Regions from separate parts of the Alteromonas sp. ABH4_456 genome, predicted to be linked through region 1. Evidence: predicted binding sites of a transcription regulator. Region 1 holds the regulator's gene; each other region holds the start of a gene.
What was found. Region 1 encodes sigma-54, which starts transcription at its own class of promoters, with help from an activator protein. Its sites were predicted from a motif close to GTTGGCACGNNNNTNGNNT; they were not measured.
Positions count from the first base shown of each region.

Region 2: ACXAG2_RS15270 (PEP-CTERM sorting domain-containing protein) is a predicted target of sigma-54. The motif match lies at 2,234-2,252, and genes of this name have one in related genera.
Region 3: flgB (flagellar basal body rod protein FlgB) is a predicted target of sigma-54. The motif match lies at 1,935-1,953, and genes of this name have one in related genera.
Region 4: glnK (P-II family nitrogen regulator) is a predicted target of sigma-54. The motif match lies at 1,182-1,200, and genes of this name have one in related genera.

Region 1 covers NZ_JBSWXO010000003.1:362,856-367,155, reverse strand. Annotated here, with positions in the region: gene lptA (lipopolysaccharide transport periplasmic protein LptA) at 1-542, shown strand, start outside; gene lptC (LPS export ABC transporter periplasmic protein LptC) at 1-4, shown strand, start outside; gene lptB (LPS export ABC transporter ATP-binding protein) at 548-1,273, shown strand; gene ACXAG2_RS06940 (RNA polymerase factor sigma-54) at 1,369-2,853, shown strand; gene hpf (ribosome hibernation promoting factor) at 2,886-3,173, shown strand; gene ptsN (PTS IIA-like nitrogen regulatory protein PtsN) at 3,182-3,625, shown strand; gene rapZ (RNase adapter RapZ) at 3,672-4,300, shown strand, end outside.
Region 2 covers NZ_JBSWXO010000010.1:48,730-53,029, reverse strand. Annotated here, with positions in the region: gene guaB (IMP dehydrogenase) at 1-404, shown strand, start outside; gene guaA (glutamine-hydrolyzing GMP synthase) at 477-2,054, shown strand; gene ACXAG2_RS15270 (PEP-CTERM sorting domain-containing protein) at 2,291-3,016, shown strand; gene ACXAG2_RS15265 (NAD(P)-dependent alcohol dehydrogenase) at 3,068-4,114, opposite strand.
Region 3 covers NZ_JBSWXO010000004.1:143,001-147,300, reverse strand. Annotated here, with positions in the region: gene flgE (flagellar hook protein FlgE) at 1-287, opposite strand, end outside; gene ACXAG2_RS08125 (flagellar hook assembly protein FlgD) at 302-991, opposite strand; gene flgC (flagellar basal body rod protein FlgC) at 1,016-1,438, opposite strand; gene flgB (flagellar basal body rod protein FlgB) at 1,438-1,845, opposite strand; gene ACXAG2_RS08110 (CheR family methyltransferase) at 1,988-2,821, opposite strand; gene ACXAG2_RS08105 (chemotaxis protein CheV) at 2,841-3,761, opposite strand; gene flgA (flagellar basal body P-ring formation chaperone FlgA) at 3,927-4,300, shown strand, end outside.
Region 4 covers NZ_JBSWXO010000009.1:69,728-74,027, forward strand. Annotated here, with positions in the region: gene ACXAG2_RS14325 (DUF808 domain-containing protein) at 1-135, opposite strand, end outside; gene ACXAG2_RS14330 (hypothetical protein) at 199-924, opposite strand; gene glnK (P-II family nitrogen regulator) at 1,258-1,596, shown strand; gene ACXAG2_RS14340 (ammonium transporter) at 1,628-2,872, shown strand; gene ACXAG2_RS14345 (catalase) at 3,077-4,300, shown strand, end outside.

The DNA.
Region 1 (4,300 bases):
TTAGCCTTTTCGCAGCAATAGCGCTGCTTGCTGCTGCCGGTGAGGCAATGGCCGGCTCCGGTGATTTTGAAAAGCCTATTACCGTGGATGCTAAGTCACAGTTTATCGACGGTAAAAAGAAGAAATCGGTTTTTAAAGACGATGTGAAGATCACCCAGGGTTCACTCATCATTGCCGCAGATGAAGTTGAAGCCATCGCCAGTGAAGGCGAAGGGAAAGAGGTTTTTATTGCCCGCGGAAAACCAGCCACTTATTCTCAAACGCTGGATGACGGCGCAAAAGTAAAAGCCAGCGCAAATGAAATTCGCTACGAAGTAGCCAAACAACTTATTTCCTTGCAAGGTGATGCGAAAATCCAGCAAGATACCAGCATGGTCCAGGGAGATAACATCACCTATGACATGTCAAAAGAGCAACTTCTGGCAACCGGCGGTGAAAGTAACAGCAACGGCCGGGTAACCACGGTTTTCCGTCCTGACACAGTTAAAGAGCTGAAGGAAGAGAACAAGACTTCAGACAGTAACGAAAACGAGGGTAACTGAGTTACATGGCAACCCTGAGTGCGACTCACCTGGCAAAGTCGTATAAATCACGCCAGGTCGTCCGTGACGTTAGTTTATCGGTTTCTACCGGACAGATAGTAGGTCTGCTGGGTCCTAACGGTGCAGGTAAAACCACAACGTTTTACATGATTGTGGGTCTTGTGCCGCTGGATAAAGGCAAAATCCTCATTGATGAGCAGGAGCTGACGCACCAGCCAATGCACGAACGTGCCCGCCGGGGAATTGGCTATTTACCCCAGGAGGCATCCATTTTCCGCAAGCTGACCGTACATGAAAACATCATGGCGATATTACAGACGCGTAAAGACTTAAAAAGTCATCAACGTGAACAGGAAGCGGATGCACTACTTGATGAATTTAATATTAACCATATACGTAATAGTACAGGTATGAGTTTGTCGGGTGGCGAACGCCGCCGGGTTGAAATTGCCCGCGCACTGGCAGCCAATCCGCAATTTATTTTGCTCGATGAACCCTTCGCCGGAGTTGACCCGATTTCGGTTAATGATATAAAGAAGATCATTCAGCACTTACGGGACAGAGGTATCGGTATCCTCATCACCGACCACAATGTCAGGGAAACCCTTGATGTGTGTGAAGAGGCCTATATCGTCAGTCATGGAGAACTGATTGCTCAGGGCACCGCAGAACAGGTATTAAGTAATCAAAAAGTTCGTGATGTATACCTTGGTGAGCAATTCAGGCTATAGTTAAGATATCGGGATGAGCATTTAGCGGAGATTTCGCCACCGGCACTCACACCGCTACAACCGGATGTCCTTTTTAGAGTTTATATAAGACGTAGATGAAACCATCTTTACAGTTAAAATTTAGCCAACAACTAACAATGACGCCTCAGCTTCAGCAGGCGATCAAGCTATTGCAGTTGTCTACGCTGGACTTACAACAAGAAATTCAGGAAGCTCTCGATTCTAATCCTTTGCTGGAAGTCGACGACAGCTCCGACAACGATGTAATTGAGAAAAATAACATCGACAATGATGACAGCATGCAAGAGTCTGCATCAGCCTCGTCTTCTGACAGCATGGATACCGGTGAAGCACTGGAAAAGAATGATTTACCGGATGAGCTGCCCATCGACAGTACCTGGGATGAGTACATTTCTGCGTCTTCTGCCCCCGCGCCCGGCCCTTCCGGTGGTGATGATGAACAAATCTTTCAGGGTGAAACCACCGAAAATATTCAGGACCATCTGCTGTGGCAAATGCGTCTGACACCTTTTTCTGACACAGACCGCGCCATCGCGCTGGCGATCATCGATTCCATTGATGAGTCCGGCTATCTAACGGTTACAGTTGACGACATTCTGCAAAGCGTAAACAGTGAAGATATGGAAGAGCCCGTAGAAGAAGATGAGGTTGAGTGCGTACTTAAACGTATTCAGCTTTTTGATCCTCTCGGTTCCGGCTCCCGCACACCGCAGGAGTGCTTGTTAGTTCAGCTGGCGCAATTTGCACCGGAAACACCGTGGCTGGAAGAAGCCAAACTACTGCTCAGAGAGCATTCCGATCTGTTAGGCAGTAAAGATTACCGTACGTTAATGCGTAAAACCCGCCTGAAAGAAGATCAGTTACGGGAAGCGATGCGTTTGCTGCAAACGCTTAATCCCCGTCCGGGCAGTGCATTAATTACGAAAGAACCCGAATATGTCATTCCGGATGTATCGGTTGCTAAGAAAAATGGCCGTTGGGTTGTAGAATTAAACCCCGACAGCCTGCCTAAGCTCAGTGTTAATCAGCAGTATGCTGCAATGAGCCGTAAAGCAAGAAACAGCAGTGATTCACAATTTATCCGCTCTCACATGCAGGAAGCAAAATGGTTTATTAAGAGCCTTGAGAGCCGGAACGATACGCTGCTGAAAGTAGCAAATTGTATTGTTCAGCAACAGATGGGCTTTTTTGAGCATGGCCCTGAAATGATGAAACCAATGGTGCTGAATGATGTCGCAGAAATGGTAGATATGCACGAATCTACTATTTCCAGGGTAACAACGCAGAAGTACATGCACACGCCCCGTGGTATTTTCGAGTTGAAGTATTTCTTCTCCAGCCACGTTGCCACTGAATCAGGTGGTGAGTGTTCATCTACAGCGATTCGCGCCCTGATTAAGAAGCTGGTTGCCGCTGAAAAGCCAAGCAAGCCACTGAGTGACAGCAAGATTGCTTCGTTGTTGGCCGATCAAGGCATTATGGTTGCCCGGCGAACAATAGCAAAGTACCGGGAATCCTTGTCGATCCCGCCGTCTAACCAACGCAAAAGCCTTATCTAACTTAAGGCTGCTCAAAATAAGGAAGACGAAATATGCAAATCAACCTTTCTGGTCATCACATTGAGATCACTGATTCTTTGCGTAATTATGTCGATACTAAGTTCAGCAAACTGGAACGTCATTTTGACCACATATCAAATGTGCACGTTATTTTAAATGTTGAAAAGCTTAGCCAAAAAGCAGAAGCAACGGTTCATCTTAGCGGCGCGGAAGTCTTCGCCTCTTCCGAAAATCAGGACATGTATGCTGCCATTGACAGCATGGTCGATAAACTCGACAGGCAGGTCCTGAAACACAAGGAAAAGCTTAAAAAGCACTAATTGAATTCATGGATATACAAGCCATAGTCAGCCTGGACCGCACCGAGTGTGCGGTCCAGTGCAATAGCAAAAAACGCATTCTCGAAATCATCAGCGGGATTGCAGCTAAAAATAACCCCGATGTTGATGAAGCCACCGTATTAAGTAGCCTGCTGGCCCGTGAGCGAATGGGCAGCACGGGTATAGGTAACGGCATTGCCCTCCCCCACGGTCGCCTGGCCGGACTGGAAAAAGTTATCGCCATTGTGGTTACCAGCACACCCGCCATCGATTTTGATGCTATCGACAACAAACCTGTGGATATTTTCTTTACTCTGCTTGTCCCTCAGGAACAAACCGAAGGGCATTTACAAACTCTGGCCATGGTTGCCGGAAAACTCAGCGATAAAGAAACCATAAAAACTATCCGCAAAGCTCAGACAAGTGATGATATTATTCGCGCATTACAGTAACTTAGTGTAATACGCACCGACAACACGTGACTTCAGGAGAAACGGCGTGAAGTTAATCATCATCAGCGGACGTTCCGGTTCAGGAAAATCAGTAGCACTTCGTGCCCTTGAGGATCTGGGGTACTACTGCGTCGATAATATTCCGGTTAATCTGTTACCAGCCCTGACACACACTGTCGCCGATGAATACGAGCAGGTAGCTGTGAGTATTGATGTCAGAAACTTGCCTAAAGAGCCTTCTGAGCTGGTTGAAATTCTCGACTACCTGCCGGAGTCATGGACTGTCACCATCGTATATATTGACGCAAGTGACGATATGCTGGTGCGCCGGTTCAGCGAAACCCGGCGGTTACACCCGCTGGCCAAACTGAATAAGTCATTGTCAGATGCCATCCAGACAGAACGTGAACTGCTGGCGCCTGTAGCGGAAAGAGCGGATTTGAATATTGATACCGATTCTCTGAGCATCCACCAGCTGGCAGAATTAATCCGCGAGCGTATCCTCGGTAAGAAAAGCTCACGACTTGTTCTGGTATTTGAATCATTCGGCTTTAAACACGGTATTCCCAAAGATGCAGACTATGTGTTTGACGCCCGTTTTCTGCCAAACCCTCACTGGGAACCGGATTTAAAACACCTGACAGGCCTGGATACACCGGTTCAGGTTTTCCTCAG
Region 2 (4,300 bases), on a different contig from region 1:
GCTGCGTAATGGTTGGCAGCATGCTGGCCGGTACCGAAGAAGCGCCGGGTGAAGTCGAACTGTATCAGGGCCGTTACTACAAATCTTACCGTGGAATGGGCTCGCTGGGCGCGATGAATCAGCGTCACGGTTCTTCTGACCGTTACTTCCAGGCATCAGATAATGCTGAGAAGCTGGTACCGGAAGGTATCGAAGGCCGCGTAGCATATAAAGGCCCAATTGCGACCATCATCCATCAGCAAATGGGCGGCCTGCGCTCAGCCATGGGTTTAACCGGCTGTGAAGATATTCCTACGCTGAACACCAAAGCACAGTTTGTGCGCGTAACGTCAGCGGGCATGGGCGAGTCTCACGTACACGATGTGAGCATCACCAAAGAAGCGCCAAACTACCGTTTGGGCTAATCGCCGCTAAACTAGTATTTTGTCAGGCTGGTATTTCTACCAGCCTTTCTGTTTTATTTAACGGGTAAAAACATGACTACCAATATTCATAGCCAGCGAATACTTATTCTGGACTTCGGTTCCCAGTACACGCAACTGATCGCACGTCGCGTACGTGAAATCGGTGTTTACTGTGAGCTGTGGGCGTGGGACGTGACCGAAGAACAAATTCGCGGATTCAACCCGGACGGTATCATCCTGTCCGGCGGCCCGGAGTCTGTGACTGAACTGAACTCACCCCGCGCCCCGGAATATGTGTTTGAAGCCGGTGTTCCGGTGCTGGGTGTCTGTTACGGCATGCAGACCATGGCAGAACAGCTGGGCGGTAGCGTACAGGGTTCTAATAAACGTGAATTCGGTTATGCGCAGGTTGAAGTATTAAAAGCCACCGATCTGCTGGCGCAGATTGAAGACCATATCGGTGAAAACGGTAATGCGCTGCTGGACGTGTGGATGAGCCACGGCGATAAAGTAGCGACGATTCCGGAAGGATTCGAAACCATCGCACAGACACCTTCATGTCCTCATGCTGCTATGTATAACGAAGAAAAGCGTTTCTATGGTGTACAGTTTCACCCGGAAGTGACCCATACCCGTCAGGGCCAACGCTTACTAACGCACTTTGTCATGGACATCTGTGGCTGTGAAAAACTGTGGACGCCAGGCGCGATTATCGAAGACGCCATTGCCCGTATTAAAGAAAAAGTGGGCGATGACGAAGTGATCCTCGGCCTGTCAGGCGGTGTGGATTCATCTGTAGTTGCCATGCTGATCCACCGTGCCATCGGGGACAAGCTGACATGTGTGTTCGTAGACAACGGTCTGTTGCGCTTAAACGAAGGTCAGCAGGTAATGGATATGTTCGGAGACCACTTTGGACTGAACATCATCAAGGTGGATGCTGAAGATCGCTTCCTGGCGAGACTGGCGGACGAAGCCGATCCCGAGAAGAAGCGTAAAATCATCGGTAACGAGTTTGTTGCCGTGTTCGATGAAGAAGCGTCTAAGCTTACCAACGCCAAATGGCTGGCGCAGGGCACCATTTACCCTGACGTCATTGAGTCTGCGGGTTCTGCTACCGGTAAAGCCCACGTTATCAAATCCCACCACAACGTCGGCGGCCTGCCTGAAGACATGAAGATGGGGCTGGTTGAGCCGCTGCGTGAACTGTTTAAAGACGAAGTACGTAAGATTGGTCTTGAACTCGGCCTGCCGTACGACATGCTGTATCGTCACCCGTTTCCTGGCCCTGGTCTGGGCGTGCGTGTACTGGGCGAAATCAAGAAAGAATACTGTGACCTGCTGCGTCGTGCCGATGCCATCTTTATTGAAGAACTGCATAACGCCGACCTTTACCACAAAGTCAGTCAGGCATTCACCGTATTCCTGCCGGTACGTTCTGTTGGCGTAATGGGTGATGCCCGTAAATACGACTGGGTTGTATCGCTGCGTGCGGTTGAAACCATCGACTTCATGACTGCACACTGGGCGCACCTGCCGTACGATTTCTTAGGTAAGGTGTCTAACCGTATCATCAACGAAATCGACGGTATTTCCCGCGTGGTTTACGATATCTCCGGTAAGCCGCCTGCTACTATTGAGTGGGAATAAGTTCTCTCATTAGTCTCAATAACAGCGTTCAAGTAAAGCCCTGCAAATGCAGGGCTTTTTTGTTCTTAAATTTAGGGCTCTCGTCTCTAAATTATCAATTATCGCATTTTTAACTGTCAGTTTATTTTGCAACTAAATATTAACAATGATCTATCTAACTGAAATTTCAAAGGTATTTTTTTGGCTCGAATCTTGTTAGGGAAAAGTGAGGTTTTGATTAATACAGGAAGTGGAAAATGAAACTAAATATACAAAAATCACTATTATTACTTGCTTTGATTTTAGGACATACATCAGTATCAATTGCGTCTGTTCTTTATTTTGAAGATGACACTATTGCCACATCGTCTGTACCTGGCGCACTAACATTATCCGGTGTGGATGGTCAAACGACAACTGTAACGTCGGTGACAGACTTCAATACTCAGCTTGCGTCACAAAGCTGGGATCTGGTAATCCTTGGCGAACAGAATAACAATATTTTCAGCAGTATCTCAGGTCTTGATACTTACCTGGGTAACGGGGGCTCTATACTAGGTACAACCTGGCTTGATAATTCAGGTTTATCTGCATTATTGGGAGCTTCGGGTCGTTCAGGTACAAACGGGACAAATATTGCGATTGACTCACACCCCATTTTTGCGGGTCTGTCTTCACCGCTTATGCTGGCAAACCCGGGCTGGGGTATTTTTTCCAGTAGCTGGATAGCATCGTCATCATCTCAATGTCTGGGGACGTTGGGTTCAGGTTGTGCAGTTGTTGAGGGAAATAGTGGCAATTCATTACTGTTAAGTGGCTTGTTCGATACTTATGATGTATCTGATGGTAATATTCTCCTCTCCAATAGTATCAACTACTTGTTAAATGGAGCGACAGGTCCGGTAAGTGTTTCTGAGCCCGGCACTCTGGTATTGATTACATTGGCTATGGCTGGTTTCTTTACCCGAAGAAAGCGTAGCTAAACAGAAAAGCCCGCATTTTGCGGGCTTTGTTATTTTTGACTGTCCGAAGGTTTACACTTCCAGACTCGCCATATCAATCACGTAACGGTGGGCTACGTCACCTTTTGCCAGGCTTGCGAATGCATCATTCACTTCATCAGCTTTAATCATCACACATTCAGGGTGAATGTTGTGCTCAGCACAGAAATCCAGTACTTCCTGAGTTTCCCTGATACCGCCAATCAGAGAGCCTGCTACGCGGCGGCGGCCCATTACTAACGGCATGGTCATAAAATCTTCCATGGGGCCAACCTGACCAACAATAGCCAGCGTACCGTCAATGTCGAGAAGTGGCATATAAACATCTACATCATGTTTAACCGGCACCGTGTCGATGATTAAATCAAATGATGAACCAGCTTCCTGCATTGCGCTCTCGTCAGTAGAAGCCAGAATTCCACTCGCGCCCAGCGCTTTTGCCTGCTCTTCCTTAGAATTTGAACGGCTGAGAACGGTCACTTCTGCGCCCATGGCCACAGCCAGTTTAACCGCCATATGACCCAGACCACCCAGGCCAATTACGCCAACGCGGCTGCCTTCTTTAACGCCCCAGGTACGCAGAGGAGAAAAGGTGGTGATACCAGCACAGAGAATAGGTGCAGTACGGGCCAGATCTAATGATTCCGGTACATTCAGAATGAATTCTTCGCGCACGACAATATGCTTTGAGTAACCGCCCTGGGTAATTTCACCGCTGATACGGTCCGGTGCGCCGTAAGTGGGCGTCATACCATTGCGACAAAATTGCTCTTCACCGTGGTCACACTGGTCGCAGGACTGACAGCTGTCGACCATACAGCCTACAGCTACGTGCTGGCCCACTTTGTAGTTTTTAACGTCTGCGCCAACTTCTATGACTTTACCGACGATTTCGTGTCCCGGGACTAACGGATAAGGCTGGTCGCCCCAGTCGCCGTTTACGGTGTGAAGATCAGAGTGGCAAACGCCGCTATAAAGAATTTCGATGGCCACGTCATTGTCGCGCAGATTCCGTCTTTCGAAATGATAAGGAACCATGTGGGCGTCTGACGAGTGAGCCGCATATCCAATTGTTTTCATAACTAGAGCCTCATTTGTCGTTACATGCTCAGGCATATCCTGATAACGGAAATTTTAAATAAAAACACCCGGGCTGTGCATGCCAGATGCTCTCTAATGATTGCCTGATTGTGCAGATTGCCGGAGGTTTTACGGGAAGACCTGCTGACAGGTTCATTCATAAGCGGGGAAATAAAAATGCCCCCT
Region 3 (4,300 bases), on a different contig from region 1:
ATTTCAGGCACCGTGGCAAAGAAGCCGTTACCTGTGATCGCAAGATCCAGAGAAGTATTAGTAAACTGTAAACTACCCTGAGAAAACTGCTGTGCCACATCTTGTGTCAAAACACCGTCACCAACTTTTGTTTTACCGCCTGCCAGCAATGACGATGCATAGACATCACCAAATTCCGCACGGGATTCTTTAAAGCCCACCGTGTTGACGTTCGCGATGTTATTGGCGGTTACGTCGAGATCTTTCTGCGCGGCTGCAACGCCACTAAGTGCAATATTAAAAGACATAACTCTTTCTCCTGTTAACTGCCTATCTGGATGACGTCGCTGAGGTTGATACTCACATCACCCGCCAAATTCAAAATAATGCCCTGACTGCTGCCAGTCATGCTGACACTGCCTACCTGCCGGTTAATAGCAGTAGGAACGGTTGTCCCTTCATTGTCGACGGTGCCGTTAGCATTAACCACATATTCTCCGGCCGGCATAGGATTGCCGTTTGTGTCTGTTCCGTCCCAGTTAAACTGGATATTTCCTGCCGCCTGCGTTCCTGCATCAATGGTCTTAACAATTTCACCATATTGATTTTCGATGGTGATCTTCAGATCCTGCACGGTCTGATCGTTAACGAGTACACCACTGAAGCCGGCACCTTCTTCTGCCATGTAGCCCACATTACCTTCCACCAGCACCTGCTGACCAATCAGACTGGAAGCCTGCAATGCCTGATTGGAGGTCATAGACGCGGCAAAGGATTCGAACTTTTCATTCAACTGGGAGATCCCGTCTGCCATCGTGAAAGATGTCATCTGGGCAACCATCTGATCATTGTCCACCGGTTTAGTTGGATCCTGATTCGCCAGCTGCTCTGTAAGCAGTGAGAAGAAGTCTTCCTGAGTCAGGCGCTGTTCGCTGCCATCGGCAACGGCTACACCTTCTTCCTGCCAGTAGAGCTCTGAATTTAAGCCGGTCGTATTTGAAATAGTACTCACGAAAATACCCTCTGCTCAGCGCGGTTACTGACCGCGACCAAGCTGCAGTACCTGACGGAAAATACGTTTGGTTGTATCAGCAACCTGAACGTTTGTTTCGTAGCCTTTCGAAGCGGACATCATATTTGCCATTTCTTCGACAATGTTGACGTTGGGCTTGTAGATATAACCGTTTTCATCAGCCATGGGATTGTTCGGTGCATACTCAATTTGCAGAGGTGCATCGCTCTCCACTACGCCTTTAACCTCAACACCCACGCCTTTGCTCTGTTCATCAGATGCTCTGGCAAGTTCTGCGGCGAAAACCGGATAGCGTGCCTTGTAGGTTTCATCGTAACTGCTGCTGACGCTGTTAGCATTAGCTATGTTACTGGCGGTGGTGTTCAGACGGACACTTTCTGCTTCCATACCGGTACCGGAAATGGACATGACATTAAACAGGCTCATTAACTTTGCCCTCCACTTAAGGCCTTCTTCATACCTTTCAGTTTTCCTTCGAGAAATTGCAGGGTTGCCTGGTATCTCATTCCGTTATCCAGAAAGGCATTTCTTTCAGCCTGCACTTCAACGGTGTTGCCGTCCCCGGTGTCGGGCTGATTTGGGATTCGATAATCGATGTCGAAGCTGTTGATATTGAGACCGCCACCAATGTGATTTTCATGAGTGCGTTGCAAAGAACCCTGGCGCTGTTCACTGCGGGCGCTTTCCATGGCTTGCTTAAAGTCTATATCGCGGGCTTTGTAGCCGGGGGTGTTTGCGTTTGCCAGATTACCGGCAATCACTTCCATCTTCTGCTCTCTGATATCCAGCGCTTTTTTATGGAAACCGGTCAGATTGTCTAGGTTGATGGCCATGTAAAACACTCCACAGGCAAAGATTTCAACAACATCGAATTAAAAAGAGACTCAGAGTGTGAATCGTCGTTTTCTTATTGTTGAAAACTTTGCAAATGAAGTGCCAAGTATTTTTTGACGCCCCGGGCGGGGCATCGGAGGATTATTTATTTCTTTGATAGTAAAGGCCGGGATGGCACTTCACCATGGTAAAGTGAGATCCGGCTTCACCGATAGATTCGGAAGCACCGAGGAACAAAATCCCCCCGGGCTGCATCTGGGCGGCAATTTGTTGCAGTATCTTTTGTTTCACATCTGCCGGGAAATAAATCAGTACATTACGGCAAAATACGATGTCGAAGCGACCCAGTGCTGTATAACTGTGCAGCAGATTCAGGCTTTTAAAAGAAACCATTCTGCGTACTTCCTCATTGACCTGAACCATCCCCTCACTGTTGGGAGAGAAATAGCGTTGACGGCGTTCTGCCGATAACCCGCGGGCCAGAGAAAGTTCGTCATACACACCTTTGTTGCACTTCTCCAGCATGGCCGACGACAAATCTGTGCCGGTAATTTCCACCCCTGCTCTTAAAGCGCCGGTTTTTTGCCGCTGAAATTCCAGTACTGACATAGCGATGGAGTACGGTTCCTGTCCTGAGGAACAGGCAGCACTCCAGATCCGCAACCGGCGATTTTCACTGGCGTACTGCGGCAAGATATTATTAATAAGTAATTCGTAGGGATAATTATCACGAAACCAGAGGGTTTCATTGGTGGTCATGGCATCCAGAACGGATTGCAACAAATTACGGTTCCCACCGCGTACCACTGCTGCAATCAATCCGTCCAGGCTGTCGTAGTCGTATTCGTACATCAAAGACGACAAGCGGCTACGGACAAGATATTGCTTGTTGTCGCCTAATGAAATGCCACACTGTTGCTGCAGAAAAGTTCCGAACTGACGGTAACTGTCGGCAGACACTTCTTTATTTTTCAAGCTTCCCTTGCCCCGTCAATCAGTTAGACAACCATTTACCTACAGCAGTAGCAAGCTCATCAGGATGGAATTTTGCGATGAAATCATCGGCACCGACTTTTTGCACCATCGCCTGATTGAATACCCCGCTTAACGACGTGTGCAGAACCACTTTTAATTTCTGCAATTCAGGGGTATTTTTAATTTCAGCCGTCAGAGTGTATCCGTCCATTTCCGGCATTTCTATATCGGAAACCAGTACGCCCACTTTATCTGTAACGTCGCCGGTTTCAGCAGCAATCTCTTTGAGACGGTTCAATGCTTCCAGGCCATTCTTAGCCAGCTCCATTTTCAGTCCCAGTGCCGTCAGCGCTTTTTTCACCTGACTGCGGGCAACTGAAGAATCATCGGCAATGAATATAATCTTATCTTCCTGAGCAGTGGTATCCAGCCCGGCGATAACATCTTTACTAACCTCGGCTTTGAGGGGAGAAATTTCGTTAAGAATTTTTTCTACGTCCAGAATTTCCACCAGCTCTTTATCCACTTCCGTAACGGCAGTAAGATAACTGGCGCGACCCGTCCCCTGCGGCGGTGGCATAATGGCATCCCAGTTCGTATTGATAATGCGTTCAACCGCGCCAACCAGAAAGCCCTGTACTGAGCGGTTGTACTCTGCAATAACGATAAACGCTGTTTCGAGGTTTTCAATCCGTCTGCCGCCTGTTGCCATGCTCAGGTCGATGACAGAAATGGTTTGCCCGCGGATATGCGCAATTCCCCGTACCAGTGAATTCAATTTAGGCATTGCTGTCAATGGCGGGCACTGCAGTACCTCCCGCACTTTGAACACGTTAATACCAAAGCGCTGACGGCCGTTGAGTCTGAACAACAGTAGCTCCAGCCTATTCTGCCCCACTAACTGCGTGCGCTGGTTAACGGAATCAAGAATGCCTGACATACATCACCTCTAATTTAAATTGGGCACGAACATTGCGTTTCACCATATCACTTAATGTTTAAAAACAGAATCGCCAAAAAAGTGACACTTTAACCATTACGAATCTAAGGGTTCTGCTTTTAATCATAGTCAAAATACAATGAACTGAACACGAAAAAAGTCATCATGCAGAAAAAGTTATCGAAATTATTGCAGAAATCTTTAAGCAGGCCGCTGATGGTTATGTTGCTGATGATGCTAAACATAGCCAGTATTCCGGCATTTGCCCAATCTTCAGCGCAGATGCGGGAAAAAATTCAGCAGGAAGCTCAGGCTTATCTGTTAAGCGCTATTGGGGACGCTCACGGCGACGATAATATTCAGGTAAGTATTGTGCCAGTTGATGACCGCATTCAGATCCCAGCCTGCCATACGCCTTTTCAGTATCACGCAGACAGCAGCGCCCTCACCCAGTCCTATATTTCAGTAAGAGTGAGTTGCGGCAACAATGACTGGTATCTGTTTACCAACGCACGGGTTGCGCGGACCCGCACGGTGGT
Region 4 (4,300 bases), on a different contig from region 1:
CTGGTTGGCATTTAATGCAAGATCATCACCCAGAACCCCGGCAGTTTTCTGCGCAGCCACTTTAGACATGGCGGAAATGTCATCCAGCAAAGTAGCGATATCATCAATCAGGGCGAGTAAGTTAGCGGCTGCCATAGGTTTTCCTCAATAAGAATCGGGGCATAGGTTATCTGTAGAAGCCCTTATACGCAATACAGACTAATTTTGATTCTCTTCTTCTTTGACCCCTTTATTTATCCGCGCATCAATGAATTTCTCAAACCCTTTGCCCCTGTCTGAACAGGTCGCCCGCCCACCGGTAAAACGTGAAATAAATGCCAGGGTTTGGGTGGTTTTACTACTGCAATCCACTTCAACGGCAGGGGGCGGGGCAAGAGGAGCTTCTTTTTCTGCGCCTTTGCGGGGATCGCTGATATCCGGTGACGTTTTTGCCCGCCTGAGTTCTTTGGCTACCTGCTCAGCATCCTGCTGTGTACTGGCAGCCTGTTGCCGGCTGAAAAAAGCATCCAGAGCACGGCGCGATGTTAATGACGGTCTGGTTGAAACCGTGCCTGAATCTGTTGGCGCAGCCGGCTGCGCAATAACAGAAGACACAGGCGGTTGAACCGGCTCTGACGTCTCAGGCTGCACAGGTTGTTGCGGCAACGGCACTTTTACTGCCGGCGGTGTTTTGATGTCAGGCGGGGCTGCCTGTTCCGGAGCTGGTTTGGACTCCGGTGCGGCCAGTTCAGGTTCAGGCTTGTCGGTAGCCGGTGCTTCCGGAATGGTTTCCGGTAGTGTGTCCGGTTCCCGGGCAGCCTGAGGTTGTGGCAGACGGATTAACGTCGCCGTGATGGGTTTACTGACCACGGGCTCCGGAATATCGCGCTTACTTTCCATCAGCGCCAGTGCGGCAAGCAATATAAGGTGAATAATAACAGACACGACAAAGACCCCGCTTTTCTTTCCTGAGCGGGGTGGATCAAAAGTTGGCCTTTGAGGGGCAAAGAAAGCGGTGTCCGTGGTTTCCATACGCGACAGAAGACCGCTGAAATAAGATGAAGTTCCCAGTCTTTACACAAGCACGATTTTGGCTGCCCAATTATGGTGCGCTATTTTGCCTTCGCACGATCATGGTGCGTAATTTTTAAGCTCTTCATTCGTTTTAATGCATAAATATCTGTTTTTTATAGATTAAAATTTGTGGCATAGGACTTGGTTTACTTCAGCAACCCCCGCTAAAAGCGAAAACAAACAACCATTATTTGGGAGCAACACATGAAACTAGTCACAGCTATCATCAAGCCATTCAAGCTGGATGATGTTCGTGAAGCCATTTCAGAGATCGGTATCGACGGTCTTACCGTTACCGAAGTGAAAGGGTTTGGACGTCAAAAAGGACACACTGAATTATATCGCGGCGCCGAATATCAGGTGGATTTCTTACCAAAAGTAAAACTGGAAGTTGCTGTTCAGGCAGACCAGGTTGATCGTCTGGTAGAAGCCATCGTTGGCGCAGCAAAAACGGGCAAGATCGGTGACGGTAAAGTATTCGTCTACGACCTTGAACATGCTGTTCGTATTCGTACCGGCGAAGCTGACGCAGACGCGCTGTAAAACAACACAATAAGAAATTGCGGAGAAAACAATGGAAATCACATTTGAACTCGGGTATGCATTAGATACCTTCTATTTCCTTATTTGCGGTGCGTTAGTCATGTGGATGGCTGCCGGCTTTGCCATGCTTGAGGCGGGTCTGGTTCGTGCTAAAAACACCACTGAAATTCTGACCAAGAACGTGGCGCTGTATGCCATTGCCTGTACTATGTATATGATCTGCGGTTACAGCATCATGTACGGCGGTGGTGACTTCACATTATTCCTTTCTGGTATTGTTGGTGACGGTGCAACAGGTGTTGCAGAAGAACCGGCTACCTACGCACCTTCAGCTGACTTCTTCTTCCAGGTAGTATTCGTTGCCACTGCAATGTCTATCGTATCCGGTGCGGTTGCTGAGCGTATGAAACTGTGGGCCTTCCTGGCATTCGCAGTTGTGATGACTGGTTTCATCTATCCAATGGAAGGTGCATGGACATGGGGCGGTGAGTCTGTATTCGGTATGTACGTGCTGGGCGACAACGGTTTCTCTGACTTTGCAGGTTCCGGTATTGTTCACATGGCAGGTGCTGCTGCAGCCTTAGCCGGTGTACTGGTACTTGGCGCACGTAAGGGTAAATACACTGCAGATGGCAAAGTAAATGCTATCCCGGGTGCTAACCTGCCTCTGGCGACTTTAGGTACATTCATTCTGTGGATGGGTTGGTTCGGCTTCAACGGTGGTTCTGTTCTTGCAACAGCTACTGTAGAAAGTGCTAACTCTGTTGCGGTTGTATTCATGAACACCAATGCCGCCGCTGCCGGCGGTGCAATTGCTGCTCTGCTGCTGGCCCGCGTAATGTTCGGTAAAGCTGACCTGACTATGGTTCTTAACGGTGCACTGGCTGGTCTGGTAGCTATTACTGCTGAACCTTCAACGCCAACGCCTCTGATGGCAACACTGTTCGGTGCCTTAGGTGGTCTGCTGGTTGTTCTGAGCATCGTGTTCCTGGACAAACTGAAAATCGATGATCCTGTAGGTGCTATCTCTGTTCACGGTGTAGTCGGTCTGTTAGGTCTGTTACTGGTGCCTGTAACTAACGATGGTTCTACTTTCGGTGGTCAGCTGTTAGGTGCTGCTACAATCTTTGTATGGGTATTCGTAACCAGTCTGATTGTTTGGGTAATCCTGAAAGCTGTAATGGGCATCCGGGTTTCTGAAGAAGAAGAATTTGAAGGTGTTGACGTTGCTGAATGTGGTCTGGAAGCATATCCTGACTTTACTTCAGGTCGTTAATCTTCAACACGGAGACTTGATTGGGCAACCTATAACAAAAGCATAATGCTCAACTCACCAAAATTTGAACCCCGCATCTGCGGGGTTTTTTCTGTTTAATAGAAATAAATAATTAACATCTATTAAAAAATAGATTGGTCGTTTTCCGGCTCTCTGTTGTACGCATAGTTACACCAACTATCGTGCTTTTCCCAGGAGACCGTTATGAGTAAAAAACCAACTCTCACCACCAGCGCGGGCGCGCCCGTCGAATCTAACGAAACCAGCAAAACAGCGGGCGCAAGAGGTCCGGTTCTGCTGACAGATTATCAACTTGTTGAAAAGCTGGCACACCAGAACAGGGAGCGTATTCCTGAGCGTACGGTGCATGCCAAAGGCTGGGGTTTGCAGGGTACATTTACAGTGACCCACGACATTACCCGGTACACCTGTGCCGACCTGTTCTCTGAGATTGGCAAAAAGACCGAAGTGCTGAGTCGCTGGTCTACCGTTGCCGGCGAATCAGGCGCTGCTGACACCGAGCGTGATGTACGCGGTTTCAGTCTTAAGTTTTATACCGAAGAAGGTAACTGGGATATGGTGGGTAACAATACCCCAATCTTCTTTATCCGCGATGCGTTTAAGTTTCCGGATTTTATCCGAACTCAGAAGCGCCATCCGAAAACGAATCTTCGCAGCCCGGAAGCGATGTTTGATTTCTGGGCCGGACAACCTGAGTCTGTGCATCAGGTCACCATTCTGATGTCTGACCGTGGTATTCCTAAGAACCCTATGTATATGAACGGCTACGGCTCACACACTTTCAGTATGTGGAATGCCAAAGGCGAGCGTTTCTGGGTGAAATTCCACTTTAAAACACAGCAGGGGCATGAGCATTACACCAATGATGAGGCTGAAGAGATCATAGGTAAAACCCGTGAGTCTTATCAGGAAGACTTAATCAATGCCATCGAAGACGGCAAATATCCTAAATGGACTCTGTACATTCAGGTGATGCCTGAAGAAGAGGCAGGGAAGCAGGCTTATAACCCTTTCGACCTCACCAAAGTGTGGCCTCATGGTGATTTCCCTCTGATTGAAGTGGGCGAACTGGAAATGCACACCGTGCCTGAAAACTACTTCCAGATGATTGAGAATGCAGCCTACAGCCCGTCAAACGTGGTGCCCGGTATCGGCTTCAGTCCTGATAAAATGCTGCAGGCCCGGGTGTTCTCCTATGCAGATGCTCACCGTTATCGTTTGGGAACACACTATGAAGCCTTACCGGCTAATGCGCCGAAGAAAGCGGAATTGAACCATTATCATAAAGACGGTGCGATGCGCTTCTTTACCAATGATTTTGGTAATCCTGACGCCTATTACGAGCCAAACCAGCACAACGGTCCGGTGGCTCAAATTAAGAACCCGGAACCACCGCTGCGCATCGAT